One region of the Vibrio sp. Vb0937 genome, then DNA from elsewhere that is predicted to be linked to it. Evidence: predicted binding sites of a transcription regulator. Region 1 holds the regulator's gene; each other region holds the start of a gene.
The links. Region 1 encodes PurR, which represses purine synthesis genes. Its sites were predicted from a motif close to TNANGNAAACGTTTNCNTNA; they were not measured.

Region 1 (8,037 bases):
AGATAAGATAAACGCGGTTAGCCCTACGTACGCAGAGGAACTAAAAACAGAGCTTGGCAGTCACGGCATGGCTTGGGAGTTTCAGCAACGTGCGCAGGACTTAGTCGGCATCTTGAATGGTTGTGATTACAGCGCTTGGAATCCGGAAACTGATACCTACTTGCCGGTTAATTACTGCGCCGACCAGCAAAGTATGTCGCAAGGGAAGAAAGCTTGTAAAAAAGCATTACAACAACGACTAAATTTGCCCGAAAAAAATGTAGCTATGTTCGGTATGGTTTGTCGGTTGACCCAGCAGAAAGGCGTTCATTACTTGTTGCCTGCTTTGGCCGATTTTTTGAAGCACGATGTTCAGCTAGTTGTCGTTGGGACCGGAGACCCTGTTCTTGCCGCTCAGTTACGAGAGGTTGCCGCGCAGTTTTCTAGCAAATTTGCCTTTGTAGAAGCGTATGACAATGAACTTGCGCATATCGTTGAAGCTGGTTCTGACTTCTTCTTGATGCCTTCTGAGTTTGAACCATGTGGCTTAAACCAAATCTATAGTATGGCTTATGGGACATTACCGATAGTACGCGGTGTTGGTGGCTTAAAGGACAGCGTTAGCGATTATGATGTAAACCCATCTGAAGCAACGGGGTTTGTTTTTTTCGAACCGACACCGCAGGCATTGTTGTTAACGATGCTAAGGGCACTGTTGCTCTACGCTCAAAACGAGCCTGAAGTGAATAAAGTACAGTTGCACGCGATGCAACAAGACTTTTGTTGGCAAAAGGCCGCAGAATCTTATTTGCAGCTTTACCACTCAGCGTTAGTTTGACTTAAAATTGTAACGAAAGGCACCGAATGAGGTGCCTTTATTATCTTGAGTAAGGGGAGTGTGGTAGGATGGCTTTTTACTTAATAGCACGATCTTTTTGATACTGAATATGACCCAGCCGCTACTTTTTCATAAAACTTATTTGCACCCTACTAGTCATGAGTGGGTTGTATTTGTGCACGGTGCTGGTGGTAGCTCTTCTATTTGGTTCAAGCAAATTAAAGCTTACAAGCAACACTTTAACTTATTGCTGATCGATTTAAGAGGTCATGGAAAGTCAAATCAGTTACTTAAAGAGCTCATTGCTAGCCGTTATACCTTTACGGAAGTTACCCAAGATATTTTGAAAGTGTTGGACCATTTAAAGATCCAATCCGCTCATTTTGTCGGTATGTCGCTTGGTACAATTATTGTTCGAAACCTTGCTGAATTGTCATCGGAGCGCGTACGTTCGATGGTGCTCGGCGGTGCTGTCACAAGGCTTAACACTCGTTCTCAGATATTGGTGAAATTAGGTAATTTTTGTAAGCATATCCTGCCGTACATGTGGCTCTACAAACTGTTCGCTTATATTGTTATGCCTCAAAGAAGCCAACGAGAATCTCGCCACCTTTTTATTCGCGAAGCCAAGAAGCTTTGCCAAAAAGAATTTAAACGTTGGTTTATTCTTGCCGCTGATGTAAATCCGTTAATGAAATATTTTAAAGATCGAGAGTTACCCATTCCGACTCTTTACTTAATGGGCGACAGGGATTACATGTTTATTAAACCTGTCAAAGAAATGGTTGCAGCACATAAGCTCAGCATTCTACGAGAAATCCCGAATTGTGGTCATGTATGCAATGTAGAGCGTCCAGAAGACTTCAATCAACACTCCATCGAGTTTATTAAACAGCAAGCTGTATGTGCTTAAAACTGAGTGCATCCACTGAATAGGAGAGCCGCTATAGCTCTCCTAGTTGATATCCACATTGCCAACATGCACCAAATTGCCCTTCGTTTATTTCATGACATTTTGGGCATTGCCAATCTTGATACTCATGCCTATCGGATTGTTTTCGATATGCTTTTACTATTTCTTCAGCTTTCATCTTTTGTGCCGTGTCAAAAAGCCACACATAAGGATCGGTATCATCACCAAACGGCAGTTCTCCTTTTAAGCCGAAAATACCTTCTCCGCGAACTTCACAGTAAATTTGTTCCACTTTAAGCAGCTCACATACAATGTGTGCTTCTGCTGGGTTTTTAGCGATAAATATTTTCATCAAAATACCCACTTCACCAATTACGAGTTTTGCTGACTTGGTGTCGGCCTTACTTTATTCATAACCCATTTAGTGATGATTGGAAATAGTCCCAATAGCGCAAAAGACGCTAATACTGCGGGTGAAACAATGCCCGATAGGCTTTCAATTGTTGCTAATTGAGTACCTGCATTCAGATATACGGCTGTGCCTGGCAGCATACCTATTTGGCTAGTGAGATAAAATCGACCTACAGACATCGGTGTTAAGCCCATCAGTAAGTTGATTAGAAAGAAAGGGAATACAGGGATTAGACGCAAGGAAAATAGATAAAAAGCTCCGTCTTTTTCGACACCTTGATTAATTGCGTTGAGTTTATTTCCGAATTTGTTTTGTACCCAGTCACGCAATAAGTATCGGCTGCTCAAGAAGGCCAGTGTTGCCCCCATAGTGCTAGCGAAAGAAACCAGTAGCAAGCTTGTCCAAAAACCAAATAAGGCTGCACCAAGTAAGGTGACTACTGCCGCTCCTGGGATAGAAAAAGCGGTAATTGCAATGTAGGTAAAAAAGTAAATCGCAGCCGAGAATACAAAATTCTGATCGATGTATGTAGTTAGTGCTTCTTGTTGGGCTTTTGCATTCTCTAAGGTTAAATACTGGCCAAAGTTAATACCTAAAAAGACGATAGCCGCTAGTAGGATGAGACCTAATATCAGTTTCTTATTCATAATTTTGATTCCAATTTGGGATATATGTAATAAGACAGTAGGAAAACCGAAAAAATTTCACAAAAAAACCGCAGATTAGACTGCGGTTTTACAAGATAGTTTTTAGGCCGACTTTTATTGGAGGCCGTTCATCAACTCATCTCGGCGAGCTTGAGGTACCACACTCCAATGAGTGCCGTTGATAGCACCTTCTAGTGCCCATAGCAACTCAATGTTGACGGTTGCAGAGTGCGTATCTCTTATCGCTTTATAGGCGTTAAGCGCACCTTCCTCTTCAAGCTTCTCTACGGATTCGATGCCGGCTTTTTTTAGCATGCGCTCGGTAGCCAGTCGTAAGTTAGGCAAATCTTTCAAACGGTTAGGCTTTGTACTTGCTTGCTGTTCTTTCTCAAGCTTTGCCTTTTTCAATGATTGATTCGCTACTTCGATTAAGCGTTCGCTTGATTCCCATAAATCGCTGGAAATAGCGTAGTACTTTGTAACGACTGGAAAGCCACGTTTTTTATAAACGTAAGGCTTTAGCCCTTGTTTCTCGAAGTCAGATGAAGTTTTTTGGTCTGCTCTGATATGAAGCTGATTGTTTACCACTAGTGCAAACATTGTTTCATCAGCGAATAGTCCGAAGCCACCAAACATTGAGCGCGACTTGATATTACCAAGTGCCTCAAATAGCTTCATAGAGTCTTTGAGTATCGGTTTATCCATGTTTTGTTATCTCGGTGTAATTAATATTACGCCACCAAAAGTCAGGTCCGAGAGAGTAGCAAACATGCGTAAAAACAATGTCATTACAGAGTAAAGTCATTGCTTACACACTTGCCATCGGTAACCCCGCTACCTTCCATATCGTAATATGGTTCAGGCCGGAGGCTTTGCGTCCCACTCTTTCGAATGGTTTGCCCTGTGCGTGACACAATGAGCATACTTCTTATATTGAATTAACATCACGGTTTAGCGTTAAAAGTGTGATTTCGGTTCAATAAAAATGATAGATTGAATGCTCTATTTTGCATATGGAAAGGTGCAAATTGGCCTTTGAAAAGGAGTTCTTAATATATATTACATTTATATAAAACAGGGAGTTAACGTTAGTCAATTGTTATTAGAGTGGTGTGAAGTATTAGAGAATGCTTAATTTTTCCAAAAAAATAAGCGCCCCTGTAGAGCGCTTATTTAACACGGTTAAATACAGTGAAATTTAGTTCATTTTTTTCACAGTATTTCGAATTACAAGCTCAGGTTGCATTTCGAAAATTCGTTTTTCGTGTTCTTTATCTTTGATACGCTCAAGTAGAATTTCGAATGCATTTTTACCAACACGACGTTTAGGTTGGTGGATAGTCGTTAGCGGTGGAGAGAAGTATTCCGCAAGCTCTATGTTGTCGTAGCCGATCACTGAAATATCTTCAGGAATTTTGATCCCGTTTTGTTGCAAGCGGCTCATTAGGCCTAGAGCCATTGTGTCGTTAAAACAGAATACCGCCGTCGGGCGCTTGTCCATTGCGGTAATTTTATCTGCAACTAATACGGCCGTATCACATTCAAAGTTACCTTCAAGGATCCAGTCTTCATTTACAGCTAGGTTCGCTTCGCTCATTGCGCGACGGAAACCTGCAATGCGCTCTTGGCAAGCAAGCTTTTCAAAATGACCGCTTAGACAAGCGATATCCGTATGACCATTGTCAATCAGATGTTTGGTCGCAATGTAGCCACCTTCTTCTGAGTTATCCATGATTTTGTCTGCTTGCGAGCTCTCTGGGCCCCAATCCATGACCACTTTAGGAATGTCCGCATGACGGTCAAGCATCTCTTTTAGTTCTTCGGTTAAGTCAGAACACATCACTAGGATGCCATCAACGCGCTTTTCAGCCAGCATACGAATGTAATCGCGTTGTTTTTCGTAAATCCCGCCTGTGTTACATAAAATCAGAGTATAGCCTTGGCGGTAACAGTAGCTCTCAACGCCATCAATCACTTCTGAGAAAAATAGGTTAGTTGATTGAGTTACTAACATGCCAATCGTACGAGTTGAGTTGCATTTTAGGCTGCGTGCAACGGCACTTGGCGCGTAATTCAGCTCGTCAACGGCTTTCATTACTTTTTCTTGCGTTGCTTCTGCAACGAAACGCGTTTTATTGATAACGTGCGAAACTGTCGTAGTGGAAACGCCGGCTAAGCGAGCAACGTCTTTTATCGTGGCCATAAATGGTGTCCTGTATCGAGCTACTGAAATATGTCGTATTGGATGTACCTGATGCTCTAATGGTTTCACACCTAGCAATATAAAATTGGCGCTAAGTGTCTCGGCAGCGGTTGATCCAAGTGCGACAAAAGGGTACGTAGCAGCATCGGTCGATGAATTTTATCTTTTTTCTATCTGATGAGAAATTGCCATCAACCTGTTAAGAAAACACAAAAACCGCTATATTTCAGCGGTTTACATATAAATCATATTTAATCGTTTGCGCTCACATTTTAGCCCTATGTGGACTGACTAGCAATGTTTTCAGCAAGAGATTTGTGTATTTGAAGTCACATTTTGACTGCTAAATAACCAAGCGTCTTTGCGCTAAGTTAAGGCAAACGAATATTATACCCAAGTTACTTACAATTGGTCACTTTCAGGCATACAGGAAGCCCGATAGGCAGGCTCCCTAAAAATAGGCGGCAATTATTCACCAAGAAGGTAGGCGCTGTCTAGTTTACAAAATGCAACTAATAGTTTCGCGACACTCGAGTAAAATCCAAATTCGTCGAATTTTTTACATTTGTCTGAAAACTGAGGTAACCAAGACATCAATTGTTGCTGGATAAAGTCGTTTTGTTTAACGAAGGCTTCTTCCATGTGTTTTTCTTGTTCAAGCTCGTTTGAGCGGATAATCATGTTCCCGAGAAAGTCGAGCTCAACGGCTAAGTGATCCGCAGGTTCCTTTAGGTTTTCGTCTACTTGAACGCCAAATTCAGCCATCAACTTTTCCATTTCCTCAGCTGGCTTGTCATTCAGTAAACCTGATTCACCAATGTACATGGATGCGTAAGGAAGAGCGCCGTATTTTTCTGTCTTCAAAAACAGTTCACAAAAGTCAGCTGCAAGCTCTAGTTGTGCATCTTCACGATCTTGTAACCGATTCAATGCATCAACTAGGCTATCAACGGCTGGTTTTAGCGACTCATTTTCACCTAAACCTGCGAGAAAACTGCGAATTTCAACACTGTGATAGGCTTCCAATTCTTTCTCTGTTAGTTCTTTTGCGAACAAGCTCGAAAACCACCAGTAAATTTCAGCGCGTTTTTCATTAAAAGCTTTCACTTCTTGCATTTTGGGCTCCTGAATGATGCTTCAAGTCATGCATCACAAAGTCAATTAGGGATATCCCCTAAGTGTAATCAATTAAAATGAATAGCAGTAACTATAATTGTTATGTTTTATGGTCAAAAATGACCGTTTATTAATAGCAATGGGTAAGCTTGTTTTGAATCAATAAAAACGCTAAATCTTGCGTTTTAATGTATCTATGACTAGAAATGTTACTAGTTATGAATAGAATACGTCTTGGATAATAAGAAGACAGAAAAGTGGTGTAAATGAGCTATCACGTATTAGTCGTAGAAGATGATGTTGTAACTCGTAGTAAGCTTGCGGGATATTTCCAAAATGAGGGCTACCAAGTCAGCGAAGCAGAGAGTGGCGCGGAAATGCGTGAAGTTTTGCAAGCGGGCGATGTAGACCTGATCATGCTGGATATTAACCTGCCTGGTGAAGACGGCCTGATGCTTACTCGTGAGTTACGTAGCCAATCGGATATTGGTATCATATTAGTAACAGGACGCACGGATAGCATTGATAAAATCGTAGGCCTAGAAATGGGTGCTGACGATTATGTGACAAAACCTTTTGAACTGAGAGAGCTGTTAGTTCGCGTTAAAAACTTGCTGTGGCGTATTTCAGCAGCGCGCAGTGGCAGCTCGAAAGCGAATGAAACCAGTGAAGAGCACATTGTGCGCTTTGGGGAGTGGACATTCGACATTCAACGTCGCGCACTTAGCCGCAACGGTGAGCCAGTAAAACTAACTAAAGCAGAGTATGAACTTTTGGTGGCATTATCGTCTTACCCTAACCAGGTGTTAAGTCGTGAGCGTATTTTGAACATGATCAGCCATCGAGTGGATGCGCCGAATGACCGCACCATTGATGTTCTTATTCGACGTATGCGCGCAAAAATGGAGTTCGATCCTAAGAACCCACAGATTTTTGTAACGGTGCACGGCGAAGGCTATATGTTTGCTGGTGACTAGTTTGAACATAACTCAATCGTAAAAAGAAAAGGAGAGCTTCGGCTCTCCTTTTTTGTGGCTTCAAGATAATACTAGTTTGCTTCAACCATTGGTGTTTGCCCGACAGTATCACGCAACCTTTGCCAAATACTGCCCAAGTACTCATGCCAATAAAGCTCTGTTTGTTCTAAGTAACGCGCTTTAGGTGAGTATTTATCCCAAGGTTGACTTATCTCGCTAATAGCTAAGAAGTTGGTCGGGGCTGGGATTGGTTTAATGCCTGCTGCGTTGAACTCATACAATGCACGGCTCATGTGACTCGCAGAAGTGACTAACACAATCTCCTTTTGTTGAACGAATGCAGCCGCTTGACGCGCCTCTTCCCACGTATCTTTCGCATCTTCTAATAAAATGATATCGGATTTCGCGACTCCCAACGCAAGGGCAACGTTCGCCATCATTCGCGCGTGGCTAATTTCAGATCCGCCAGCATAGCCGGATAAGATTAATTTCGCGCCTGGATACATTCTTAAAATACGAATGCCCTCAGTTAAGCGCATTAATGCTGCACGGCTTAACTGCGAGGTGGGTGGAATCTCGTCATCGATAACATGACCATTCCCTAAAACCATCACGTAGTCGATGGTGCCAGAAACTGGCAAAAAGGCTTTATGCTCTCGCTCTAACGGCATAAGAAGCTTGGTTGAAACAGGTTGGAAGGCAACAAGAAAAATGCCAACAAAAGAGAATAGAACAACGAAGCAGCCAGTTTTACGTTTTGTAGTAAAACTAATGAGAGCAAGACCCAACAAGCCTATCAGCAGCAATGCCGGAAGGGGCATAAGCATGGCTGACACTACTTTTTTCAGCTCAAACATACATAAATAGTCCGAAAAAACATCAATTGATAATAAAAATGAGGGTATCCCTCTTTATTCCTGCTTTCCTTGTGCCAGAATAGCGGCACAATCCG
Region 2 (8,037 bases), on a different contig from region 1:
GGCCTGACCATCTCTGTTCTTCTAGTAACGACTGCAATTGCTGCACTTATCGGTATTTTGGTGACAACGACATTTGGCCTGTCAGCAGAAGGGTTAACTGAAGGTGCGCGTGAAACCGCTCGTATCGCCGTTTTAGAAAGCCGTGCCGGTACAGTAAGTGACTTAACTATTCCTCAAATGCTAGTTAGCTTCATTCCAACCAACCCATTTGCTGATCTAACAGGTGCTCGCTCGACATCAATTATCGCTGTTGTGATTTTCGGCGTGTTAACTGGTATCGCCGCTCGTAAAGTGATGATGGAAAAAGCAGAGTTGGAATCACCGATTCGTACTTTCGTAGAAGCTGCTCAATCTATCGTTATGCGATTAGTGAAGATGATCATGGCCCTAACGCCATACGGCATCGCAGCACTGATGGCAAAAGTGGTAGCGACATCAAGCGCAGGCGACATCCTAAACCTACTTGGCTTTATTGTGGCGTCTTATGTTGCTATCGCACTGATGTTTGTTGTTCATGGCGTATTAGTCTCTTTTGTCGGCGTTAGCCCTGCGGAATACTTTAAGAAAATCTGGCCTGTACTGACCTTCGCGTTTACATCTCGTAGCTCAGCAGCAACAATTCCACTAAACGTAGAAGCGCAAATCACGAAGCTTAACGTACCACCAGCGATTGCAAACCTATCAGCATCGTTTGGTGCCACTATCGGCCAAAACGGCTGTGCGGGTATCTATCCTGCAATGCTTGCAGTGATGGTAGCTCCGACAATGGGCATCAACCCACTTGATCTACACTTTATCCTGTCATTGATTGCGATTATCACCATCAGCTCATTTGGTATTGCAGGTGTCGGCGGCGGTGCGACGTTTGCAGCCTTGATTGTTCTTCCTGCAATGGGCTTACCTGTGACCATCGCGGCACTGCTTATCTCTATTGAACCACTGATTGACATGGCACGTACCGCACTAAACGTTTCAGGCTCAATGACTGCGGGTACAATTGCTAGCCGAGTGCTGAAGTCACCAGAAAGTGAAGCAACATTGGAAGAAACACGAGCATAGAACTCAAATTCCTTCCAAAGCGATAAAACGTAAAATATCAAGCCGATGGTTCGCCATCGGCTTTTTTCATTTTCAAAAATTCAACTTGCATCTTTCGTTGCTAGTCAAGGCGTTGAATGGTCTAATACTGTCATCGGTTTTGTAAACGGTAAGCAGAATGCACCAAGATAATCAGCCCACTTTTTTCTTCTTTGATTATGAGACATGGGGAACCAACCCCGCGAAAGATCGCCCAAGCCAGTTCGCTGGTGTTCGTACAGATGAAAACTTTAATATCATCGGCGAGCCTTTAGTCATGTACTGCCAGCCACCTGCTGATTATCTTCCGTCTCCTGAAGCTGCACTTATTACTGGTATTACTCCGCAAAAAACGGTTCAAGAAGGCCTTTCTGAGCCAGAGTTTATCGCTAAGATTCACGCTGAACTCGCGAAACCCAATACTACCAGTTTAGGCTACAACAGCATTCGCTTTGATGACGAAGTGACCCGTTATACTTGTTATCGCAACTTTATCGATCCATACGCATGGAGTTGGCAAAACGGTAACTCACGTTGGGATTTACTCGATGTACTACGCGCGTGCCATGCCCTTCGCCCAGAAGGCGTAGAATGGCCAGAAAACGAAGATGGCTTCACTAGCTTTAAATTAGAACACTTGTCTGTGGCTAACGGCATAGAACATAGTAACGCGCACGATGCCATGGCAGATGTGGTTGCGACTATCGAAATGGCAAAGAAAGTAAAAGCAGCGCAACCAAAATTGTTTGATTACTTTTTTTCTATGCGCCAAAAGCGCAAGCTCAATGATTTAGTCGACATCGTCAACATGACACCGTTGATGCACGTTTCAGGCATGCTAGGGCGCGAATGCCAGTACACTAGCTGGATTGTGCCTGTTGCTTGGCATCCAACCAATAATAACGCCGTTATCACCATCGATTTAGCGAAAGACCCTCAACCTATTCTTGAGCTATCCGCAGAAGAGCTGCACGAAAGACTCTACACGAAGCGCGAAGATCTTGGTGAATTGCTACCAGTGCCAGTTAAACTAGTTCATTTGAACAAATGCCCTATTCTCGCCCCTGCAAAAACGTTAACGGCTGAAAATGCAGAGTCTATTGGCATTGATCGCCAACAATGTCTCGCCAATCTCGCTTTGTTGCGCCAACATCCTGAAATTAGAGAAAAGCTGATTAGCCTCTTTTCAGTCGAGCGCAAATTCGATAAAAGTGATGACGTCGATACACAACTTTACGACGGGTTCTTTTCTCCAGCCGATCGCGCAGCTATGGATATCATTCGCGAAACCGATCCGAATAATCTTGCTGCATTAGACATTGAATTTGATGACAAGCGCATTAAACCTCTATTGTTCCGCTATCGTGCGCGTAACTTCCCAGGCACATTAGACGAGCAAGAACAAAGACGCTGGGCATTACACTGTCGAGAAGTGTTTGAAAGCCAAATTGAAGAGTACATGCTGAATTTAGAAAACTTAGTTCACGAACATGAAAGTGACGAAAAGAAGATTGCGATATTAAAATCCGTGTACCGTTATGTAGAGAGCTTAGCTTCTTAACTCCTCCTAATACAAGCGCACCTTATGGTGTGCTTGTTGTTTATATACTGTCAAAATGATTAAAGAACGATTCTTACAACTGATCCAACTGCTCATTTCAATCTTCCTCATCATGGGGGCACTTGGCATCGGAATTACCATTCAAAAGTTCACTGGCGTTTCCGTCCCAGGAAGTGTCATCGGTATGCTCGTACTGTTTTTCTCTATGACTCTTGGGCTTGTAAAGGTCGATTGGGTCAAACCGGGCGCCACGCTATTTATCCGCTACATGATTTTGTTGTTCGTTCCTATTAGCGTGGGATTAATGCAACATTTCGATATGCTACTCGCTAATGCCCTCCCTATCATTGCTAGCGCAGTTGGAGGCTCACTCATTGTACTAGTCAGCCTCGCTTGGCTGCTGGACTACTTGCTAAAGGAGAAGCACTGATATGTGGTTAGTTGTTACCATTGCGGTTTTTCTTGTCGCGCGCCAAATCGCAATCAAAGTGAATAATCCTCTAGCAAATCCTTTGCTGATCAGTATTGCAGTGCTCATTCCTTTGCTTACTTACTTAAATGTACCGTTTGAAACGTATTATGCGGATAACGAAGGGATCAGTTTTTTACTTCAACCAGCCGTAGTTGCTCTGGCTTACCCGCTATATGAACAACTACCACAGATTAAAGCAAACTGGCGAATCATCACTTTTGCTTGCACAGTAGGCAGTGTGATGTCGATGATGACAACCACCTTGATCGCAGTCGCTTTCAAAGCAGATATCAGTTTAATCGCAAGTCTAGTGGGTAAATCCGTCACTACGCCAATAGCAATGGAAATTTCGAGTCACCTCGGTGGTGAAGCTGCCGTTGCGGCGATCTTGGTTCTGATTGTTGGTTTATTGGGCGCGATTTTGGCATACCCAATTTACAACTTAATTGGAATTAAACACCCGATTGCACGTGGTCTGACAATGGGTACAGTCTCTCATGCCTTAGGCACCGCTACTTGTGCAGAGAAACAGCCCATAGATGCCGCGTTCTCATCACTCGCATTGGTTTTATGTGGGATCATAACTTCTATTTTGGCTCCAAGTTTTTTTGCTTTGGCGGTCTGGCTATATCAATAGTTAAGCGCTCTCGGTCTGCCCTCCTTCCGGCAGGCCGTAGCCTTTCCGTTTCTTACTTATCCCTTTTCAAAACCCTATCTTATCTATCAAACTCACCCAGTAATATCGTGAAGGGACTTGACTGAGATATACATTCATAGCATGAGCATTCTAGGTGCTACCACTCGCTCTAGATTACGTAGGTATAAAGTAGCGTAGCGGTAAAAGTCGCGTTAGTAACATACTCCTGCTCCTTGGTCATATGAATATATACTGATATGGTTAATTGTGAGACGGAGATAACGCTTCACACCTGTGCAATCGAATACATGTGTGAGCTCACTCTAATTATGTAACAGAATTATCAATTGCATTATTTATCGTGATCTAACGCACGGAACATTTCTATCTTTCACATAGAATAACTGTCCATGCAATAACAAGGATTCAACATGAAAAGTCGCATTGAACAGGCGCTAGCAGGCGCTCCAGAAGCACTTTCCAAACAACTTGCTCCTATCATCCAAGCTGATGATTTTGATGCTACGCTTTCAGTTCAACAATTTGAGCAGTTGCTTTCAGCTACCGGTCTATCAGACAAAGAGCTTCGTGTTGCGCTACTTCCTTTTGCCGCAGCGTACTCCTATGCTCCCCTTTCTGACTTTTATGTCGGCGCTATCGTTCGTGGTCTTTCAGGTCGCCTTTACTTCGGTGCCAACATGGAATTCTTTGGTGTACAGTTGGGTCAAACGGTTCACGCAGAGCAGTCTGCGATTAGCCATGCTTGGATGAAAGGCGAACGTGGTGTTAAGGATATCACTATCAACTTCAGCCCATGTGGTCACTGCCGCCAGTTCATGAATGAGTTATCTACCGCAAACGAGCTTAAAATCCAGCTCCCAGAACGCGAAGAAAAGTCACTTCATGAATACCTGCCTGAAGCCTTTGGACCAAATGATCTCGGTATCGAGTCCGGCTTAATGGCAGAAGTTAAACACCAATTCTCATGTGATGATGAAGACGCACTCATCCAAACTGCAGTTGAAGCGATGAACATGAGCCACTCTCCATACACCAACAACTTGAGTGGTTTAGCATTAGAGATGACTAGCGGTCGTGTATTCCAAGGCGCTTATGCAGAAAATGCAGCGTTTAATCCTAGCTTGCCACCGCTACAAGTTGCGCTAATCCAAGTTTTACTTGCGGGTGAAACCTTTGACAGCATCAAAGCCGCTGCATTGGTAGAGAACTCAGAAGGTAAGATCAGTCATTTAGCCGATACGCAATCAACGTTGGAAGCGTTGAATCCAGATATTCCGCTTAGTTTTGTCAACGTATAAACGACAAATTCAACAAAAAGCTCTACAACATGTAGAGCTTTTTTATTACCTAAAAACCAAAAGCAAACGTTTGCTTTGTCATAAAACTTCAGTATGATCTCCTGCAATTTCTGTCTCATCACTCTATTTTGTAAGGGAACACTATGTTTGGCACTGCAACTAGCGCAAATGCTACCCGTGTATTACTTTTAGGCTCTGGCGAACTCGGTAAAGAAGTCGCCATTGAATGCCAGAGACTTGGTTTAGAAGTGATTGCTTGTGATCGCTATGCCAATGCTCCAGCGATGCAAGTCGCTCACCGTAGTTATGTTATCGACATGTTAGATGGGAACGCCTTAGAAGAAGTTATTACGAAGGAACAACCTACTTACGTCGTACCAGAAATTGAAGCCATCGCAACCGGCAAACTGGTAGAGCTTGAAGAGAAAGGACTGAATGTTGTTCCAACCGCTAAGGCAACCAGGCTAACAATGAATCGTGAAGGTATCCGACGTTTGGCAGCAGAAGAACTGGAATTGACGACTTCACCTTATCGTTTTGCAGATAACTTTGAAGACTTCAAAGCCGCGGTTGAGCATGTGGGTATTCCGTGCGTGGTGAAGCCTGTGATGAGCTCTTCAGGTAAAGGGCAAAGTGTTATCAAGACCGAAGACGACGTTACAAAAGCATGGGATTACGCTCAGGAAGGCGGGCGTACGGGTGCAGGTCGCGTTATCGTGGAAGGTTTTATCGACTTCGATTACGAAATCACTTTATTGACCATCAGAGCCGTTGACGGTGTGCATTTCTGTGCTCCAATTGGTCATCGTCAGGAAGATGGCGACTACCGCGAATCATGGCAACCGCAAACTATGTCAGAAAACGCAGTAAAAGCAGCTGAATACACGGCTGAGAAAGTGGTAAACGCGCTCGGTGGCTACGGCATCTTTGGTGTAGAGCTATTTGTTAAAGGCGATAAAGTCATTTTCAATGAGGTCTCTCCTCGCCCTCACGATACGGGCATGGTTACAATGATTTCACAGGAAATGTCTGAGTTTGCTCTCCACGTGCGCGCGTTTACCGGAATGCCAATTAATAATATTGTGCAATATGGCCCATCTGCGTCTGCTGTTATTCTTGGACAAGGAACTTCCACAAACATTCGCTTTGAAAACCTAAGCAAAGCTTTAGCTCAACCTCAAACACAAGTTCGTCTATTCGGTAAGCCAGAAATCGATGGCCGCCGCCGTTTAGGTGTTGTCCTTACGCGACGAAAAACCACCGAAGAAGCCGTTCAAGATGCTGTTGAAAGTGCTTCAAAAGTGAATATCATTTATTAAATACGAACCACTCATACAAAAATAGCGCAGCTCAAATTGCTGCGCTATTTCGTGTTCCAAACCGAAGAGAGCCTATTCACTCTCGATTAAGTACACTTCTTCAGAGAAGCGACTTAAGCCTTTTTTCGCAATTTTAGGATGATTCTCGTCAGCTTCATCTACGTTCAAACAAGTAACTTTGTAACCTGAAAATAACTGCTCTATCTCTTCGTCCGGCACGCTAAATGGAGGCCCCGCCATCTCTTCTTGAGGATAGTTGAGTGTAACAAGCAAAATACGACCGCCTGGGTTCAGCAGTTGCTTGAGACGCCCTACATACTCCTCTCGCATATCTTGCGGTAAAGCAACCAACGCGGCGCGATCATAAATGATATCGGCTTGAGATACTGGTGCAGTGAAAAAGTCCCCAGTATAAATAGAGAGCTCATCAAATTGATAAAGCTCGTGCATGCCATTAAGAGGCGTTACCGTTGGCGTGTAAAAATGTTCAGCAAAAAAGGCACGCACAGCAATATGGCTTAGCTCAACACCTTCAACCGAATCATGCTTCATCGCTAGCCAAATCAAGTCTTCTGACTTTCCACATAAAGGAACTAACACTTTATCTTCACGCTTTGGATTAGTGTGTTTCCAATATACTGGTAATAGCGGGTTTACATCTTCCAAGTGAAATCCGATCTGATTGCTGGCCCATTTGTTATGCCAAAATTCTTGGTCTCTCATTTTACTTTCTACTTGTCGGCTGTTTTCATTTTGAGAGGTAAGACTAACGTTTTTTTTCAATTTGTCTATGCCGTTCATCTTTGGTTAATACTGCGGTGATAGGATGTAATCGGTCTCATAGGAGACGCGCCTTTATCTGATAATCAGAATAAAGAAAAGAGAAATGGTGATCTAACGCACGATTCTACTTCAAGATAAAACTGAAACCTTGGAATCTTTCGTAATGGCCCCATTTATAAGTTAGTACCTGATTTGCCGAACTTAGCGACCTTTATGTTCCCTATTTTCTAAGTACAAGCAAGTTAAGGAGAGTGAATGAGCTTATTTCTTCGTACTACAGCATTGATGCTTTTGGTACTTAGCCGTGCACCGGCATTTGCCGCACTTCCAATTACCCCTGCGCCTAGTGGCGAACAAAATCGTTCAACCAGCCAAAACGAAGTTTGTTCGAAACTTTTTAAACACAGCCTTAGCGGTTTATATGGCATTCAGTCAATCGACACCACACCAACTCAGCCATATTCTGACTTCGACATCCTTTACAGCAAAGCTCACCAAGCACAATTTGAACTTGAAACTATCTGTAAGAGTACCGCACTTCTTAATGACGCTCAGCCATACTTCGCAGGCGTGAAATCCAAACAACGAGCAGAAGAAAAGATAGCTTTAGAGTTAGATGGGAAAGTTGAACGTATTACTGACCTAGCACGTGCAACGATTGTAGCTGAAGACGTCGCGAGCTTAGTCTCCATTTATGAAACGTTAGAGCGTGAAACAACGATTGTGAAAGTAAAAAATCGATTCAAAAAACCTGGCCCTTCAGGATATAGAGACTTGAACTTGCTCGTTCGTTTACCAAAAACAAACCTAGTAGCCGAAGTTCAACTGCACTTGAAAGCAATCGCAGATGTAAAAAGCGGTCCCGAACA
Region 3 (8,037 bases), on a different contig from region 1:
GCTTTTCGCTGTTGGCAGAGTAAGCATCATCATCCCCCTAACACCCGTTGGCGATTTTGCTGTTGGTTTCCAGTGTGACTCTTGATAAGCCAATGCTGCAATTAATCGCCAGTCGAACTCTTCGCTGTATTTTTGGAATAAAGGTGCCCATTTAGGCAATTTGTCATCCAGAGCTCGAATGAATGCGCGAGTATCAACGTAGTCAAATGCTTCAATATGACCAATGTACTTTTCTTCGAGAGTGGACAGTTCTCCTGATTGTTTGATGTTACCGAAAAACTCTATCAGCATCGCATACAAGCTTTCGTCTTCAGAACGTCGAGTAAACCAAGACACTGGTTGATCTTCTGTAAGTTCAAACGCGAGCGCAAGATCGGGGTAAAGGCGTTGAGCTAGGGAAAGTTCTACCGAATCAGTCACAGTAAAACGTAACTCACCCGTCGATACGTATTTGAGTAAGTCTCTCGTGTCAGCATCACCAACAATTTCAAACTGAAGTTCTGGATACTGCTTCTTTAACGCTGTTAGGGTCGGAACATATTGCGATTGTTCAACGATCTTTAATGTTTGAGCGCCTGCATTTGTATCTTCGTCGGACTCGTCGTCTTTCGAGGCTTGGTATTCAATGAGTTGTTCGATATCTCGTGGTCGAAGTTGCCCTTTTTTATATACCACTTGTTGGCTTACATAATAATAGGCCGGGCCTGGTCTAAATCGTTTGACTGCTTGTGACGTTTGATTTAAACCCGTAGCGATGATATCGATATCTCCTTTCTTAAGAGCAGGAAAAAGCTCAGCCTGGCGAAAGGCTGGTTTAATCTCGAGTTTGACGCCGAGCTGTTCCGCAAACTGACGCGCCAATTCGTAATCCAACCCTGCGGGACCATCGGGACCTATGTAGTAGGAAAGCTGATTGTTTAGCGTGCCAACACGAAGCACACCACGTTCTTGAATTTTTTCAAATTCACTTTTGGGCTCCGACTCAATCTGGCAAGCTGAGAGCAAAAGAACAGAAACTAAAATTAGAGCACTGCGCTTGAGCCGGTTGAAGTGACTTATTTGCATTAATAGGTACATCTTGGAAAATTTCTATTTGCCTTTATATCAAAGCGAGCTCATGGGGCAAAGTGAATCACACACTTATAACGTGACATTGTGTGTTTTATCGACATTTTAGTTGTAATTCAAATTTGACAAAAAAAATGACGCAAACGGTTGCTTTTGGTGTTACATCACAAAAACAATTACTATATAATGCGCTCGCAATGACGAGGTGGAATCGGCATAGGTTCGACAGGGCTTATTTTAAGTGTCTGAATTTATTCCAATATCACCTTAATCAATTGCATAAGAGACCTAAGCACATGAGAATTTTGCGTGGCTCCCCAGCTCTTTCTGAGTTTCGTGTTAATAAACTACTGGAACTTTGTCGTGAACAAGATCTGCCTGTAACTGGCATTTATGCCGAGTTTATGCACTTTGCCGATCTAAAGTCAGACCTTGATGACCAAGAGTTAGAAAAACTTGAAAAGTTACTAACTTACGGCCCAACCATCGAAGAGCATGAGCCTGAAGGTCTTCTACTTCTTGTCACGCCTCGTCCTGGCACTATCTCGCCTTGGTCTTCTAAATCTACCGATATCGCTGTTAACTGTGGTCTGGATAAAGTGAAACGTCTAGAGCGTGGTACGGCTTATTATGTCGAATCTTCAGTTGTTCTATCAGAAGCTCAAGCTGACGCTGTTAAAGCGTTAATTCACGACCGTATGATGGAAACAGTATTCACAGAATTTGAAGCCGCATCAGCATTATTTACTGTTGCAGAGCCTAAGCCTGTCGCACATGTTGATATCTTAGCTGGCGGTCGTCTTGCGCTTGAAGAGGCAAACGTTTCCCTTGGCTTGGCACTCGCAGAAGATGAAATTGATTACTTGGTAGAGAACTTTACTAAGCTTGGGCGTAACCCAAACGACATTGAATTGATGATGTTTGCTCAGGCGAACTCAGAGCATTGTCGCCACAAAATTTTTAACGCAGATTGGACTATCGACGGGGTAGATCAACCTAAGTCTTTGTTCAAAATGATCAAAAACACTTTTGAAACGACACCTGACTATGTGCTGTCTGCATACAAAGACAACGCAGCCGTTATGACAGGTTCTAAAGCGGGGCGTTTCTTCCCTGACCCTAAATCTCGTCAATACACGTACCACCATGAAGATACGCACATCTTGATGAAGGTAGAAACGCACAACCACCCAACGGCAATCTCTCCGTGGCCGGGCGCATCGACTGGCTCAGGCGGTGAAATTCGTGACGAAGGCGCGACGGGTATCGGCGGTAAGCCAAAAGCGGGTCTGGTTGGTTTTACAACCTCTAACTTACGTATTCCTGGTTTTGAACAGCCATGGGAAACCGACTTCGGCAAGCCGGGTCGTATTGTGAATGCGTTAGACATCATGCTTGAAGGTCCTCTTGGCGGCGCGGCATTCAACAACGAATTTGGTCGTCCAAATCTATTGGGTTACTTCCGTACTTACGAAGAAAAAGTCACTTCTCATGCGGGTGAAGAAATTCGTGGTTACCACAAACCAATCATGATTGCTGGTGGTATGGGTAACATCCGCGATGAACACGTACAGAAGAAAGAGATTCCAGTGGGTGCGAGCCTCATCGTACTTGGTGGTCCGGCAATGAACATCGGTCTTGGTGGTGGCGCGGCGTCCTCAATGGCATCTGGTCAGTCAGCAGAAGATCTGGACTTTGCTTCAGTACAGCGTGAAAACCCAGAGATGGAACGTCGCTGTCAGGAAGTGATCGACCGTTGTTGGCAGTTAGGCGACGACAACCCAATCGCATTTATCCACGATGTGGGTGCAGGCGGTATCTCTAACGCATTGCCTGAACTTGTCGACGACGGTGAGCGTGGCGGTAAGTTCCAATTACGCGATGTACCAAACGATGAGCCAGGCATGAGCCCACTGGAAATCTGGTGTAACGAATCACAGGAACGTTACGTTCTAGCGGTAGCGCCAGAAAACATGGAAGCATTCGACGCAATCTGTAAGCGTGAACGCGCACCGTATGCAGTGGTGGGTGTAGCAACAGAAGAGCGTCATCTAACGCTAGAAGATTCTCACTTTGACAATACGCCGATCGATATGCCGATGGATATCCTGCTTGGTAAGCCACCGAAGATGCACCGTGACGCAACCACACTAAAAGTGGAAAGCCCTGCCATTGTTCGTGATGGTATTGAGCTTAATGAAGCGGTGGATCGCGTACTTCGTCTTCCTGCTGTTGCAGAAAAAACATTCCTAATTACTATCGGTGACCGAACAGTAACGGGTCTGGTTGCTCGTGATCAAATGGTTGGTCCTTGGCAGGTACCAGTAGCAAACTGTGCAGTAACAGCGGCAAGCTACGACACTTACCATGGCGAAGCAATGTCGATGGGTGAGCGCACGCCAGTGGCATTACTAGACTTTGGAGCATCGGCTCGCCTAGCCGTTGGTGAGTCACTAACGAACATTGCGGCAACAGACATCGGTGATATTAAACACATTAAACTGTCTGCGAACTGGATGTCTCCAGCGGGTCACCCAGGTGAAGATGCGGGTCTTTACGAAGCAGTGAAAGCGGTTGGTGAAGAATTGTGTCCTGCGTTAGGTTTGACTATCCCAGTTGGTAAAGACTCCATGTCGATGAAAACCAAGTGGGAAGAAAACGGCGAGAGCAAAGAAGTCACTTCTCCACTGTCGTTAGTTATCACGGCATTTGGTCGTGTGGAAGACGTACGTAAGACCGTGACTCCACAACTACGCACTGACAAAGGAAAGACTTCTCTAGTTCTTGTTGACTTGGGTAACGGCAAAAACCGCTTAGGTGCGACAGCATTGGCACAAGTATACAAACAGCTGGGTGACAAACCTGCTGACGTAGATAATGCAGAGCAGCTAAAAGGCTTCTTTGATGCAATGCAAGCGTTAGTACGTGATGACAAGCTAGTGGCTTACCACGATAAAGGCGACGGCGGTCTTTTTGTTACACTGGCTGAGATGGCGTTCGCGGGTCACTGTGGCGTAAAAGCGAACATCGCAGAGCTGGGTGATGATGCGCTAGCCGTTCTATTTAACGAAGAGCTAGGTGCGGTTGTTCAAGTTAAGAATGATGATCTAGATTCAGTTCTATCTACTCTGGCGGCAAACGGCTTAGAGGCATGCTCACATGTGATTGGTTCTGTTGAAGCTTCAGACGACTTTGTTATCACTTCTGGTGATGCAGTTGTGCTTGAACGTTCACGTACCGAACTACGCGTTATCTGGGCTGAAACAACGCATAAGATGCAAAGTCTACGTGATAACCCAGCGTGTGCAGACCAAGAGCACGAAGCTAAGAAAGACAACTCTGACCCAGGTCTAAACGTTAAGCTCAGCTTCGACGTAAATGAAGACGTTGCAGCACCGTACATTGCGAAAGGTGCTAAACCTAAGATGGCAATTCTACGTGAGCAGGGCGTTAACTCCCACGTCGAAATGGCAGCAGCGTTTGACAGAGCTGGTTTTGAAGCAACCGACATCCATATGAGCGATATCCTAACAGGCCAAGCGGTACTGGATGAATACCATGGCCTAGTAGCTTGTGGTGGCTTCTCTTACGGCGACGTACTAGGTGCGGGTGAAGGTTGGGCTAAGTCTATCCTGTTTAACGCACAAGCTCGTGAACAGTTCCAAGCCTTCTTCAACCGTGAAGAGACGTTCTCTTTAGGTGTATGTAACGGTTGTCAGATGCTATCAAACCTGAAAGAGCTGATCCCAGGTGCAGACTTGTGGCCACGTTTTGTGCGCAACGAATCTGAGCGTTTTGAAGCGCGCTTTAGTCTAGTTGAAGTTCAGAAATCTGATTCTGTATTCTTCGACGGAATGGCTGGTTCGCGCATGCCAATCGCGGTTTCCCACGGTGAAGGGCGTGTAGAAGTACGTGATGCAGAGCACCTAGCAGCGATTGAAGCATCAGGTACGGTTGCGGTTCGTTACGTGGATAACCTCGGTAACCCAACACAACAATACCCGAACAACCCGAATGGTTCGCCAAATGCGATTACCGGTTTAACAACAGCAGACGGTCGCGTAACTATCATGATGCCTCACCCAGAGCGCGTATTCCGCACAGTTGCAAATTCTTGGGCTCCGGAAGGTTGGGGTGAAAATGGCGCTTGGATGCGTATGTTCCAAAATGCCCGTAAGAATATCGGTTAATTAACCAAAGGTTAATCTAGCTTAAGTAAAGCGTTGGTTGAGAGACCAGCGCTTTCTTTTTTCTTATCACTCTTTTTTCTTCGTCGCTCTTTCTAGTGACTTGGCGAAACGTTGCTTTGTTCTGCCTCTTCTTTGTCATCTATTATCTAGCGTAAAAAACTTGCAGCGTTTAGATTACTTTTATGCTCTAATACCGCGCTTACCAAGGGATGGTGTTAAACAGCTCAGCTTAGATGGAGTTATCAAGTTGACCGAATCCCTGATTGATCCCTAAATCCCTTAGGAAATGAAAGAAATGTCTAAGAATCCAAAATTTGCTATCCGCGTCACTGAAAAACGTAACGGCTGGAGCGCAGAAATCACTCGCCAAGTGACATCTCGTAAGACTGTAGTATCAAAGCGTGAAACAGGCTTTGACAGCGAAGAGAAAGCACAAGCTTGGGCTGAACAAGAACTGGCTGGATTTATCCAAAACCAAGTGGTTCGTAACGAGCGTAAAGCAGCGCAACGTCAAGAGCGTGAAGCAGAACAACTAGCGGCAAAAGTTCGTAAAGAAGAAGCCCGCAAAGCACGTGAAACCGAAGTAGACACTGACGAAGAATAAGTTTAAATCGGTGAGATGGTGACGTTACCCATCAAACAAATAGTGAAAATGCCCTGAGTTTTGTCTCAGGGCATTTTTTATTTATATCGGCTAAAAACAATCCGACGATACGGACAAGCTAAACGTGCCGTCTTCAGGGGCTGCAAATTGTTTATTGCCAGGAAGAAGGTGAGGGTTATTAGCATAAGTGCGATGTGTCGATTTGACCTTTGCAGAATGTCTTTCCGGTAAATCAAAGTGTTGTAAGCCGTCAGATAGATCGTTTGCTTCACCGTAGTCGAAATGTGTTGCGACGTCTTTGGGCTGCTTGGCGTAACGACAGTGATCCGGCTTACCATCTTCGTGCCAAGTTAAAGAGTTAGTTTTTGCATCTAGATTCAGGTTATTTGCTGTTGGCTGTGCGTAAAAATCTTCTGAAACTTGGTGCTTGCTTTGCTCTTGTAAGTAGTCTGCAATGTTCTCAGAAGCTTGCGCTAGGCTACCTACAGGGAAGAAGCAAATCAGAAGAAGCCGTGTTTTTAGATTGTTCATAATGTGTATACAAGCAAAAGGAAATGATAATACTGATAAATAAAACGGCGTGCAATTATAGCCATTGGATACGATATAACAGGGCAGTTAATGTCTGCCCTGCATCTTTTAGGTATGGTTAGTATTGATAAGTGAGGTGCAGTTTGACTTCACGACCAGGCGAAGGCACGCCATTAGATAGGTATGCTTCGTAGTAACGATCGGTTAAGTTTTTCACAACCGCGCCAACGCTCAAGCCTTCGACTTGTTGTATCTCCCAAACCACGTAAGCGTTTTGTAGCGTGTATTGCTCACTTGGCGATTTCACTTTTAAATTGTTACCGCTTGCCTTGGTTTTGGTTTGCGCATCATACCAACGGACTTCCCAGCCCGTACGTAAACCAGGAATCCATTCGTAACCTAAACCCAGATTAATGTTTAATGGCGGTACATCAGGATGATCATCATCTGAACCTGTAGAGTCAGATAGGCTACCTTTGTTTTTGCCGCGAATGTAACTTGCTGAGAAATTACTGTAGAAATCTTCAATCCGGTATTGTGAAATTAGCTCAAAGCCATAGTTTTTAAAGCCATCTAGGTTTGTATTCCAGCTTTGTAACTCAGTAGTATTTTTGTCGAGGTTTTCGCCCGTTCGTATATCAACTGTGTCGCTAACATCGTTATAGAACATAGTTAACTCTGTTGCGAGGTTATCGCGAGAGTTCACCAGCCCTTCCGTTAAGTTGATAACGCTTGCTTGATAAGCATGGATACGAGACACGTCCAGATTCAAAGCAGTAGCCGTAGCGGTAGCTCGCGCATATTGCACTGAGTAGATGTTATCAACGGTTGGTGCTTTTAAAGCGTAGGCGTAGGAGGCGTTTAAACGCGTATTATTGCTCGCATCAAAGTCGATATCCAAACGTGGGCTAAAGCCTTTATGCGTCGTTTCACCGTAGTTATGTCCGGCAGCTGGATCATTATAATCCGGCGCTGCGTTCCCTTTTCCTTCACTCTTGATGTATTCGTAACGCAGAGAAGGTGTGATTGTTAGGCGGTCTGTTGCTTGATAGTGATCAGCAATGTAAGCGGCATAAATTGACTGCGTGCCAGATGGTTCGTAGTAAGGGGTGTACCAACCGTAATTTTTTGCTTCATTACTGTCGTATGATGCGTTGAATACTAACGAGTCTCTATCGGTTTTTTGATATTGAAGCCCAGTGATTAGAGTGTGGTCTCCGAATTGTGCTTGGTTAAACACATCAACGTAGTCACGCTCGTAACTCAGCCATGACTCATGACCGTAACTGCCAACAGAAACGAACATTTTCTCGAATGCTACGTCAGGGCGAACCCAATGACGATCGTTTTCGGAACGTGCCATTTTGATATTGAAATCAATATACGGGTTAGTCGGCATGTAGTGGTAAGAGATGGTCGTGGTGTTGTCCGTGTATTTGTTATCGACGGTGTAAGCGTATTGGGCTTTTTCTAATGAGCCGTATTTCTTGATATTGTATTCGGTGATGTTAGGCATTTTTCCGCGGCGGTTAGCCCAAGGTTTACGACCTTCATCTTTGTAGCGAGTGTGGCTAATTTCAAACTCGTGATCGTTGTTTTCATAACCGACCTTTACGAGCATGTTTTCTTGCTCATAACCTGAGT
Region 4 (8,037 bases), on a different contig from region 1:
TGATGATTTTTTGGGAAACGCTGAGTAAAAGAGTGTGCCTCAACAAGATTCCTGCTCTCGCCTAGGCTCGTCGGAATGACGCGGTTTGGATATATTGAAAGGGACAGTGTTGGTAGCCATCTCCTTATCACACACTCTTCGCTATATCTCATTCCAAACGCCAGACAAACAAAAAGGCCCTCAATTGAGGACCTTTAGTATATCAATGTTCAAAATAGATGAGTCGAGTTCTAGGAGAACACACGGAGTTTGCGCGAGCAAGTGAGTATGTTCGACACCGAAATTGACTCATTCTATGAAGAATAGTTAGGCGTAAACCGGTAGACGCTTACAAATTTCGAGCACTTTCTGTTTAGTCGCTTCGATAACTTCTTCGTTGCCGATGTTATCTAGAACGTCACACATCCAGTTTGCTAGCTCTTTTGCATCTTCTTCAGTGAAGCCACGGCGAGTGATCGCTGGCGTACCTACACGGATACCAGACGTTACGAATGGGCTGCGTGGGTCATTTGGTACTGAGTTCTTGTTTACAGTGATGTTTGCTGCACCTAGTGCCGCGTCTGCGTCTTTACCAGTGATATCTTTGTCGATTAGGTCAACAAGGAACAAGTGGTTTTCTGTACCGTTAGATACGATTTTGTAGCCACGCTCTTGGAACTGACCAACCATTGCTTTTGCGTTTTTCACTACGCGAGCTTGATAAGCTTTGAACTCTGGCTCCATCGCTTCTTTGAACGCTACTGCTTTACCAGCGATAACGTGCATTAGAGGGCCACCTTGACCACCAGGGAACACTGCTGAGTTCAATTTCTTGTACATATCTTCGCCAGCATTTGACAAGATAAGACCACCGCGAGGACCTGCTAGTGTTTTGTGCGTCGTTGTTGTTACCACGTGAGCATGCGGTACTGGTGTTGGGTATTCACCGGCGGCGATAAGACCAGCTACGTGCGCCATATCAACAAATAAGTAAGCACCTGCTTTGTCAGCGATTTCACGCATGCGTTTCCAATCAACGATTTGCGAGTAAGCAGAGAAACCACCGATGATCATCTTAGGTTTGTGTTCAAGTGCTAGCTGTTCCATCTCGTCGTAGTTGATTTGACCAGCTTCATCGATACCGTAAGGGATAACGTTGTAGTGCTTACCCGAGAAGTTTACTGGTGAACCGTGAGTTAGGTGACCACCGTGCGCTAGGCTCATGCCTAAAACTGTATCGCCAGGGTTAAGAAGCGCCATGTAAACTGCGCTGTTTGCTTGAGAACCTGAGTGAGGCTGTACGTTAGCGTACTCACAACCAAATAGTTGGCATGCACGCTCAATTGCTAGTGCTTCAGCTTTATCTACGTACTCACAACCGCCGTAGTAACGCTTACCTGGGTAGCCTTCAGCGTATTTGTTCGTTAGCTGAGAACCTTGCGCTTCCATTACACGTGGGCTTGTGTAGTTTTCAGAAGCGATAAGTTCAATGTGTTCTTCCTGGCGAAGAGTTTCTTCCTGGATAGCTGCGAACAGTTCCGCATCGTAATCTGCGATGTTCATATCACGCTTAAGCATCTGTATCTCCTGACTCAGATTAGTACTGAAAGTTGCAAAAAAACTGTTGAATGACCCGACGCAAACGTTTTCGTCACCCTAATGGCGCGCATTCTACATAATTTGATTTAGGTCATAAAGAGAAATTTACAATTTTTCTCATGCAGTTTTTTCATGATGACAAGCAATGTTTATCATGCCAGCATTGCAATCGCATAACGACAATCTATTGCCTGTCAAATTTGTGCTTTACACCCTGTAAAACAGCAATTACATAGGTTTACCGTAAATTTTACCCTCTAGCTACCGAAAAGATCATCTTTTTACTACTATGCACGCCTTATTTATCACTAATGACTGCAACATTGATGGAAAAACACTCATTAAAAGAAGACTGGATAGCGATTCTCACGGGTACCTTTTTAGTAGCTCAAGGCGTTTTCTTTCTCCAATCCGCGAACCTTCTAACGGGAGGCACGACTGGATTGGCTCTGCTTATTAGCCAATTTACACCTTTTACCTTTGGTGTGCTGTACTTTTTAACAAACAGTCCTTTTTACTTACTAGCATGGAAACGCTTCGGCCGTCATTTCGCCATTAATAGTGCCATTTCTGGTGCGTTGGTTTCTATCTTTGCCGATCATCTTTATTTGCTAATCTCGCTCGAATCGGTAAATGAAGTTTATTGCGCCGTCGCAGGCGGACTTTTAATGGGGCTCGGTATGCTGATCCTATTCCGACATCGCTCCAGCTTGGGTGGCTTTAACGTGCTGTGTTTGTTTATCCAAGACAAATTTGGCATTTCAGTTGGCAAAAGCCAAATGGCAATCGATGCATGTATCCTGTTTGCTTCATTCTTCTTTGTCACACCAGAAGTGATTGGCCTTTCAATTTTGGGGGCGTTTGCACTCAATGTCGTGTTAGCGATGAACCACAAACCGCACCGCTATTCCGTGACCTACGGTTCATAAATTTTTGATAATGATTGAAGCGCGATTTATAAGATTTCGCGCTCCAATCGCTATATAATACTTCGCGATTTCCAAATAGATCGGTACGGTATGCGCGACTTTCTGCAACAAGCTAAACAGACTCACAGTTGTATTGCGATTGGAGAGCTGATCTATAACCCGAAGACACAGAACCTTCATCAAGATGCTATCGCGATTGATCTTGAACCTCGCACCATTGAATTATTAGAACTGCTGTTAACAAGCGTTGGCCACCCACTCTCTGCTGACACCATTATTGAAACCATTTGGCAGAGCAAGTTCATCTCTAAGAATGTGCTCACGAACCGCATTAGCACCTTACGTGCACTGCTACAGCAGTACTTACCCGAATACGATGCCGCTAAGCTTTTAGTCACTTACCCCCGCAAAGGCTACTTTCTTAACCCTGCCAATATTCGTTTAGTGCCACCAGCGAAAAACCATCGGCGCGTTATCTCAACCCAGGTGGCGAGTAATAAGAGCTTCAAGCTGATTTTTGCTTACAGCTTATGTGCCATACTTGCGGTATGTAGCATGACACTCGCAAGCTTGTTATGGCAACGCCAAGAAATCTCAACACAGCAAACACGTCATCAACTACTGATTCCCAAAGTCGAGCTACTACTCAACCGTGTCGATTCAATCGGCTCTCAGGCGCGAAAATACCGCATACTGGTCAAAGCCATCTTGCTGCAACAACAGGTTGAATATCCATACACCGACATCGCCAACCAAGATGCTCCTAGTTACTTTCTTGATCCTATCGGTCATACGCCATATTTCCCTGGCGCACGAAACATGCAGACCAGCGACTACGAGCTCAATATCGAGTTAAAAGACGGCACAAAACAGGGCATCTTGAAAGCGCAGATGAACCTTATTTATCCTGCGACGGGCAAGTTGGCGTTTCGCAATGAGTACACACTGCGTTTATCTGACTTACAATCGGATATTTTCCAAATGCATTCGGATGTCGCGCAATACTTCAATCTGCCTGCACCTTCGGCAAGTACGTGGCAGCTTTCGGATATTCACAAAAAAATGTTATTCGAGAATGCCTTTTCTAGCCAACCTCTCCGACAATCTGATGAGTTTGCGGCTATCACAACGGCAAGACATCTAGCCTTATACGAGCACGAACATCAAAAGCTGGAAGCGTATTTAACTCAAGTACAATCGTCGTTTGATGTTTTGCCAGATGAGCTGAGCCTCTGGTTAGGTCTATTGCATTTCAAATTAGGTAACTTAGACAGGGCAAAAGCTCTGTTAACGACACCAGATGGCGACTCACGTATCCAAAACGCACTGATTTATACCTTTGTGTCTCACATTGCTCACAAGCAGAACAAACTTGAACAGTTCCGTCTCAACTACATGGAATCACTGGTGGCGCTGCTGCGCGTTTTACCTTCCGAAACCTTGTTTGAGCGTCTTTCTCAATCTGAATCAAAAGAGACTTGCCTCCAACCGTGGAAAACGTTGCATGTTAGTGTGACCGATCAAGAAATCATAAGCCGATGGAAAGCGCTCATTAACGAGTATTGCACTAATGTGGCCAACGAAATAACCACCAATAAAACAAAGACCTAAATATAAAATTAAGCTTTCGTTAACCCCTGTTAGCTTTTGTTTTTTGCCCTTTTTCTCTCGCTGAACTTAGCATGCTCGCATTCAAGCAACGGCCCAACATGAAGCGGCCTTATCAATCAGGAATGTAAACCATGCTAAACAAAATGACGCTTATCGCGGCAGCAACTCTGGCTCTTTACGGCTGTGGCGGAGGTTCGTCTTCTGGCAGTGCGAATCCAAACAAAGTGCCTCAAGAAAGTTTCGACGTCTCGATTCACAACTCAATCTTCGCTCCCACGCCAAGCACACAGCTAAACTACGCATTTAGCTTGGATGGCCAACCAGAAGGCGACATGAAACTGAGCTTCCAAGCGATGGGTCGCGAGCAAATATTGGCAGCATTGGCACAAATCCCAAACAGCGAGGCAATGGTCCAGTTGGTTAATGACTTGGTGAACTACGGCGCCGAACAGTTCTACTATTCAGACGAGCAGTACAACGACGACGAAGAGAGCAATACGCTTTACTTTGCAGGATCAGATGGTGCACTCCATGAAATCACTGACGCTTATTTCATTGGTCATCAGTTTATTGCCATGCTTATGCACAGCGGTCCGATTTTCCGCCTAAACGGTGACGACGTAAAAGAGAAAAGCCCGAATATTGACATCGGTGAAGAAACTATGTCTCTGCAAACCATTCTTACAGGCTACGCAGTTCACAACCTTCTAGACCGTTTTGAAGAGCATGAGTGGGTACAAAACCTTCCTATGACAGCATCTTGCCAAGTGGTTTGGCAACAGCAAATCCGAGAAACTGGCGTGCGTAAATCGTTCTCGATCTCAGGCAAGAAAATTGAAGCGGCATACCTGATGGAAGAGAACATCTACAACCTAAACTGTGATGACATGGACTCAATGGAGTTCGCCACTTCGGCAGAACGTTGGTTTAATCCGAGCTTAGGTCTGATAGAACAAATTGAACTGCAGAAAGTACAACAAGTACAAATCAACGAAGAGAAAGTGCAGCTAACAGCGATTGAAACAAAATAAGCTAGAGATATCTCAATAAAAGAAGGCTTTGGGGAGCACACCAAAGCCTTCATCTCGAATATCAATCTTAGGGGTGATGACACCCGAGTTTATTCTTCTATCAACAAAATACGAGTTTCGTAAGGTCGTAACACTTGATGGTTTGACGCGACTGCGCTCGCTGAGTTTTGATAGTTAGATAGCAAGTTTTTCGCTTTACTCATATCAAAACGTTCTGGCAGAACGCATTCCACCTCTTCAGCGTAGTAGTTATTGATACACAGCAGCGTTTGCTTATCGTTCTGACGAGCGTAAGCGAAAATACGTTTGTGCTCTGGCAGTAAATCTTCATAACGGCCATCGGTGATGACTGGAACCTGTTTACGCAGTTCAATCAGACGCTTGTAAAAGTAGAACACCGAGTTCAAATCGGCAACCGCAGCTTCAGCATTGATTTCAGAGTAATTCTGCGCCACTTCAAGCCACGGCGTTCCCTCAGTAAAGCCCGCGTGTTTTGCACTGTTCCATTGCATTGGTGTACGTGAATTATCACGCGACTTCTGTGCCAAGATCGCCATCATATCGTCATGAGATACACCATCACGGTTGACCATAATGTCGTACATGTTAGTACTTTCAACATCACGATATTGGCTGATTTCGGTATAATCCGGGTTGGTCATGCCGATCTCTTCCCCCTGGTAAACATAAGGTGTGCCTTGCATCATGTGCACTGATGCCGCAAGCATCTTGGCAGATTCAACACGGTATTGCTCGTCGTTACCTAATCGGCTCACAACGCGTGGCTGGTCGTGGTTACACCAGAACAGCGCCCCCCACCCTTTGCCATTTAAGCCCGTTTGCCAATGATTGAAGATCTGTTTTAACTGAATGAAATCAAACGGCGCTTTGGTCCATTTTTCACCATTTGGATAATCGACTTTCAGATGATGGAAGTTGAACACCATGGATAGCTCTTTGCCGTCTAGCGAAGAATATTGCTGGCAGTGCTCTAGCGTAGTGGAAGACATTTCACCCACCGTCACGCTGCCGTATTTTTGAAACACAGATTCGCTAATCTCTTGAAGGTATTCGTGCACACGTGGACCATCCGTGTAGAAACGACGACCATCACCAATATCGTCACTTGGAAAATCTTGCTGCTTGGAAATCAGGTTGATAACGTCGAGACGGAAACCATCCACTCCTTTTTCTGCCCAGAAGCTGATGACTTCTTTCACTTCTTCACGCACTACTGGGTTTTCCCAGTTTAAGTCCGCTTGCTCTTTAGCAAAAAGGTGCAAATAGTACTGGCCTGTTTTTTCATCCAGCGCCCAAGCGTTGCCACCAAACTTTGATTGCCAGTTGTTTGGTTCAGCACCATCTACCGGATCTTTCCAGATGTAGTAATCACGGTATGGGCTGTTTTTATCACCCAGTGCGGATTGGAACCACTTGTGTTCTGTCGACGTGTGGTTCACTACAATGTCCATGATGATACGAATACCCAACTGATGCGCTTCTGCTAGCAAAGTATCAAAGTCTTGCATCGTGCCGAACTCAGGGTTGATCGAGTAGTAATCGGAGATGTCATAACCGTTGTCGATCATTGGCGATTGGTAAACCGGCGTCAGCCAAATCGCATCCACACCAAGATGCTTAAGATAATCCAGCTTAGAAATGATCCCTTTGATGTCGCCCGTGCCTTTACTGCCACTGTCACAAAAGCTTTTTGGGTAAATTTGATAGATGGTTGCGGTTTTCCACCAGCTCTCATCATGCTTGGTCATAGCCATTTCTAACACTCACTTACCAGTAATCGGAAACTTAAAATTTGAAAAGAAAAATAGGAGGAGGCAGCCAAGTCACTGCCTCAAATAGAATTACGCGTTTGCAGGCTCAAGCTCACCTTTGGCTTGTGCACGCTTATAAAGAATTAACGTTAATGCAGCAGGTACCAGCATTGCGACTAACATAGCCAAAGCAAAAATGCCCCAGAACTGCGGTTGGATAGACAAGATGCCCGGCAAACCGCCCACACCGATACCGTTCGCCATTACGCCCGCACTACCACAAATAGCAGCAGCACACGCACTACCGATCATCGCGCTCAACATTGGGAACTTGTATTTCAAGTTGATGCCGTACATCGCCGGTTCAGTCACGCCAAGGTAAGCAGAGATAGCCGCAGGCACTGAGATATCACGCTCGCCGTGTTTTTTACTGATGATAATGATGCCGACGACCGCAGACGCTTGAGCAATATTTGAAAGCGCAATCAGAGGCCAAATTGGCGTGCCGCCTAGCTCTTGCATTAATTGAAGGTCAACCGCGTTGGTGGTGTGGTGAATACCAGTAATGACCAATGGCGCGTATAGGAAGCCGAAGATGGTTGAGCCAATCATTGCGAAGTCACCTGTCATGGCTGCTTTTGCTGCGAAAGCAACACCATCACCCAACATACGACCGAATGGGCCAATGATAGAGTGCGCAAGAATCACAGACACAATGATAGAGACAAACGGCACAACCACTAGGTAAAGGTAAGACGGAATGATGCGTTTTAAGTTGGTTTCAATAAACGCCAGAGCCATACCAGCAAGCATTGCTGGAATCACTTGCGCCTGATAGCCCACTTTCTCGATGGCAAATAAGCCAAAGTCCCACACTTCGGGTACTTGCTTACCAATCAGGTAGGCGTTCATCAACTGTGGCGAAACCAATGTTACACCAAGCGTGATACCCAGAATCGGAGTACCGCCGAGCTTTTTCACTGTCGACCAACACACGCCAACCGGTAGGAAGAAGAAGATCGCCTCACCAATCAGCCATAAGAAAGAGTGTACCGTTGCCCAAAACTGGCTGATTTCCGTTAGCGTTTGACCATCAAACATCTTGATGTCGCCAAT

Region 2: the regulator PurR is predicted to act here: its motif matches at 5,125-5,144, upstream of purT (formate-dependent phosphoribosylglycinamide formyltransferase).
Region 3: the regulator PurR is predicted to act here: its motif matches at 1,204-1,223, upstream of purL (phosphoribosylformylglycinamidine synthase).
Region 4: the regulator PurR is predicted to act here: its motif matches at 1,614-1,633, upstream of glyA (serine hydroxymethyltransferase).

What each region holds. Positions count from the first base shown of each region.
Region 1 is NZ_JAWOTK010000003.1:92,531-100,567, forward strand. It holds gene glgA (glycogen synthase GlgA) at 1-817, shown strand, start outside; gene R7P67_RS07290 (alpha/beta fold hydrolase) at 927-1,730, shown strand; gene R7P67_RS07295 (DUF2007 domain-containing protein) at 1,762-2,082, opposite strand; gene R7P67_RS07300 (TVP38/TMEM64 family protein) at 2,103-2,789, opposite strand; gene R7P67_RS07305 (TfoX/Sxy family DNA transformation protein) at 2,904-3,494, opposite strand; cyclic di-GMP riboswitch class I at 3,611-3,700, opposite strand; gene purR (HTH-type transcriptional repressor PurR) at 3,988-4,992, opposite strand; gene torD (molecular chaperone TorD) at 5,461-6,108, opposite strand; gene torR (two-component system response regulator TorR) at 6,375-7,085, shown strand; gene elyC (envelope biogenesis factor ElyC) at 7,157-7,942, opposite strand.
Region 2 is NZ_JAWOTK010000006.1:167,997-176,033, forward strand. It holds gene R7P67_RS11635 (L-cystine transporter) at 1-1,059, shown strand, start outside; gene sbcB (exodeoxyribonuclease I) at 1,217-2,638, shown strand; gene R7P67_RS11645 (CidA/LrgA family protein) at 2,694-3,068, shown strand; gene R7P67_RS11650 (LrgB family protein) at 3,070-3,747, shown strand; gene cdd (cytidine deaminase) at 4,179-5,066, shown strand; gene purT (formate-dependent phosphoribosylglycinamide formyltransferase) at 5,210-6,385, shown strand; gene R7P67_RS11665 (thiopurine S-methyltransferase) at 6,458-7,108, opposite strand; gene R7P67_RS11670 (phosphoribosylglycinamide formyltransferase) at 7,424-8,037, shown strand, end outside.
Region 3 is NZ_JAWOTK010000008.1:54,318-62,354, reverse strand. It holds gene mltF (membrane-bound lytic murein transglycosylase MltF) at 1-1,065, opposite strand, end outside; gene purL (phosphoribosylformylglycinamidine synthase) at 1,365-5,258, shown strand; gene R7P67_RS12915 (DUF3622 domain-containing protein) at 5,554-5,862, shown strand; gene R7P67_RS12910 (hypothetical protein) at 5,953-6,393, opposite strand; gene R7P67_RS12905 (TonB-dependent receptor domain-containing protein) at 6,512-8,037, opposite strand, start outside.
Region 4 is NZ_JAWOTK010000008.1:3,575-11,611, forward strand. It holds gene glyA (serine hydroxymethyltransferase) at 307-1,557, opposite strand; gene R7P67_RS12685 (YitT family protein) at 1,905-2,507, shown strand; gene R7P67_RS12690 (transcriptional regulator) at 2,598-4,118, shown strand; gene R7P67_RS12695 (hypothetical protein) at 4,250-5,149, shown strand; gene treC (alpha,alpha-phosphotrehalase) at 5,239-6,924, opposite strand; gene treB (PTS trehalose transporter subunit IIBC) at 7,012-8,037, opposite strand, start outside.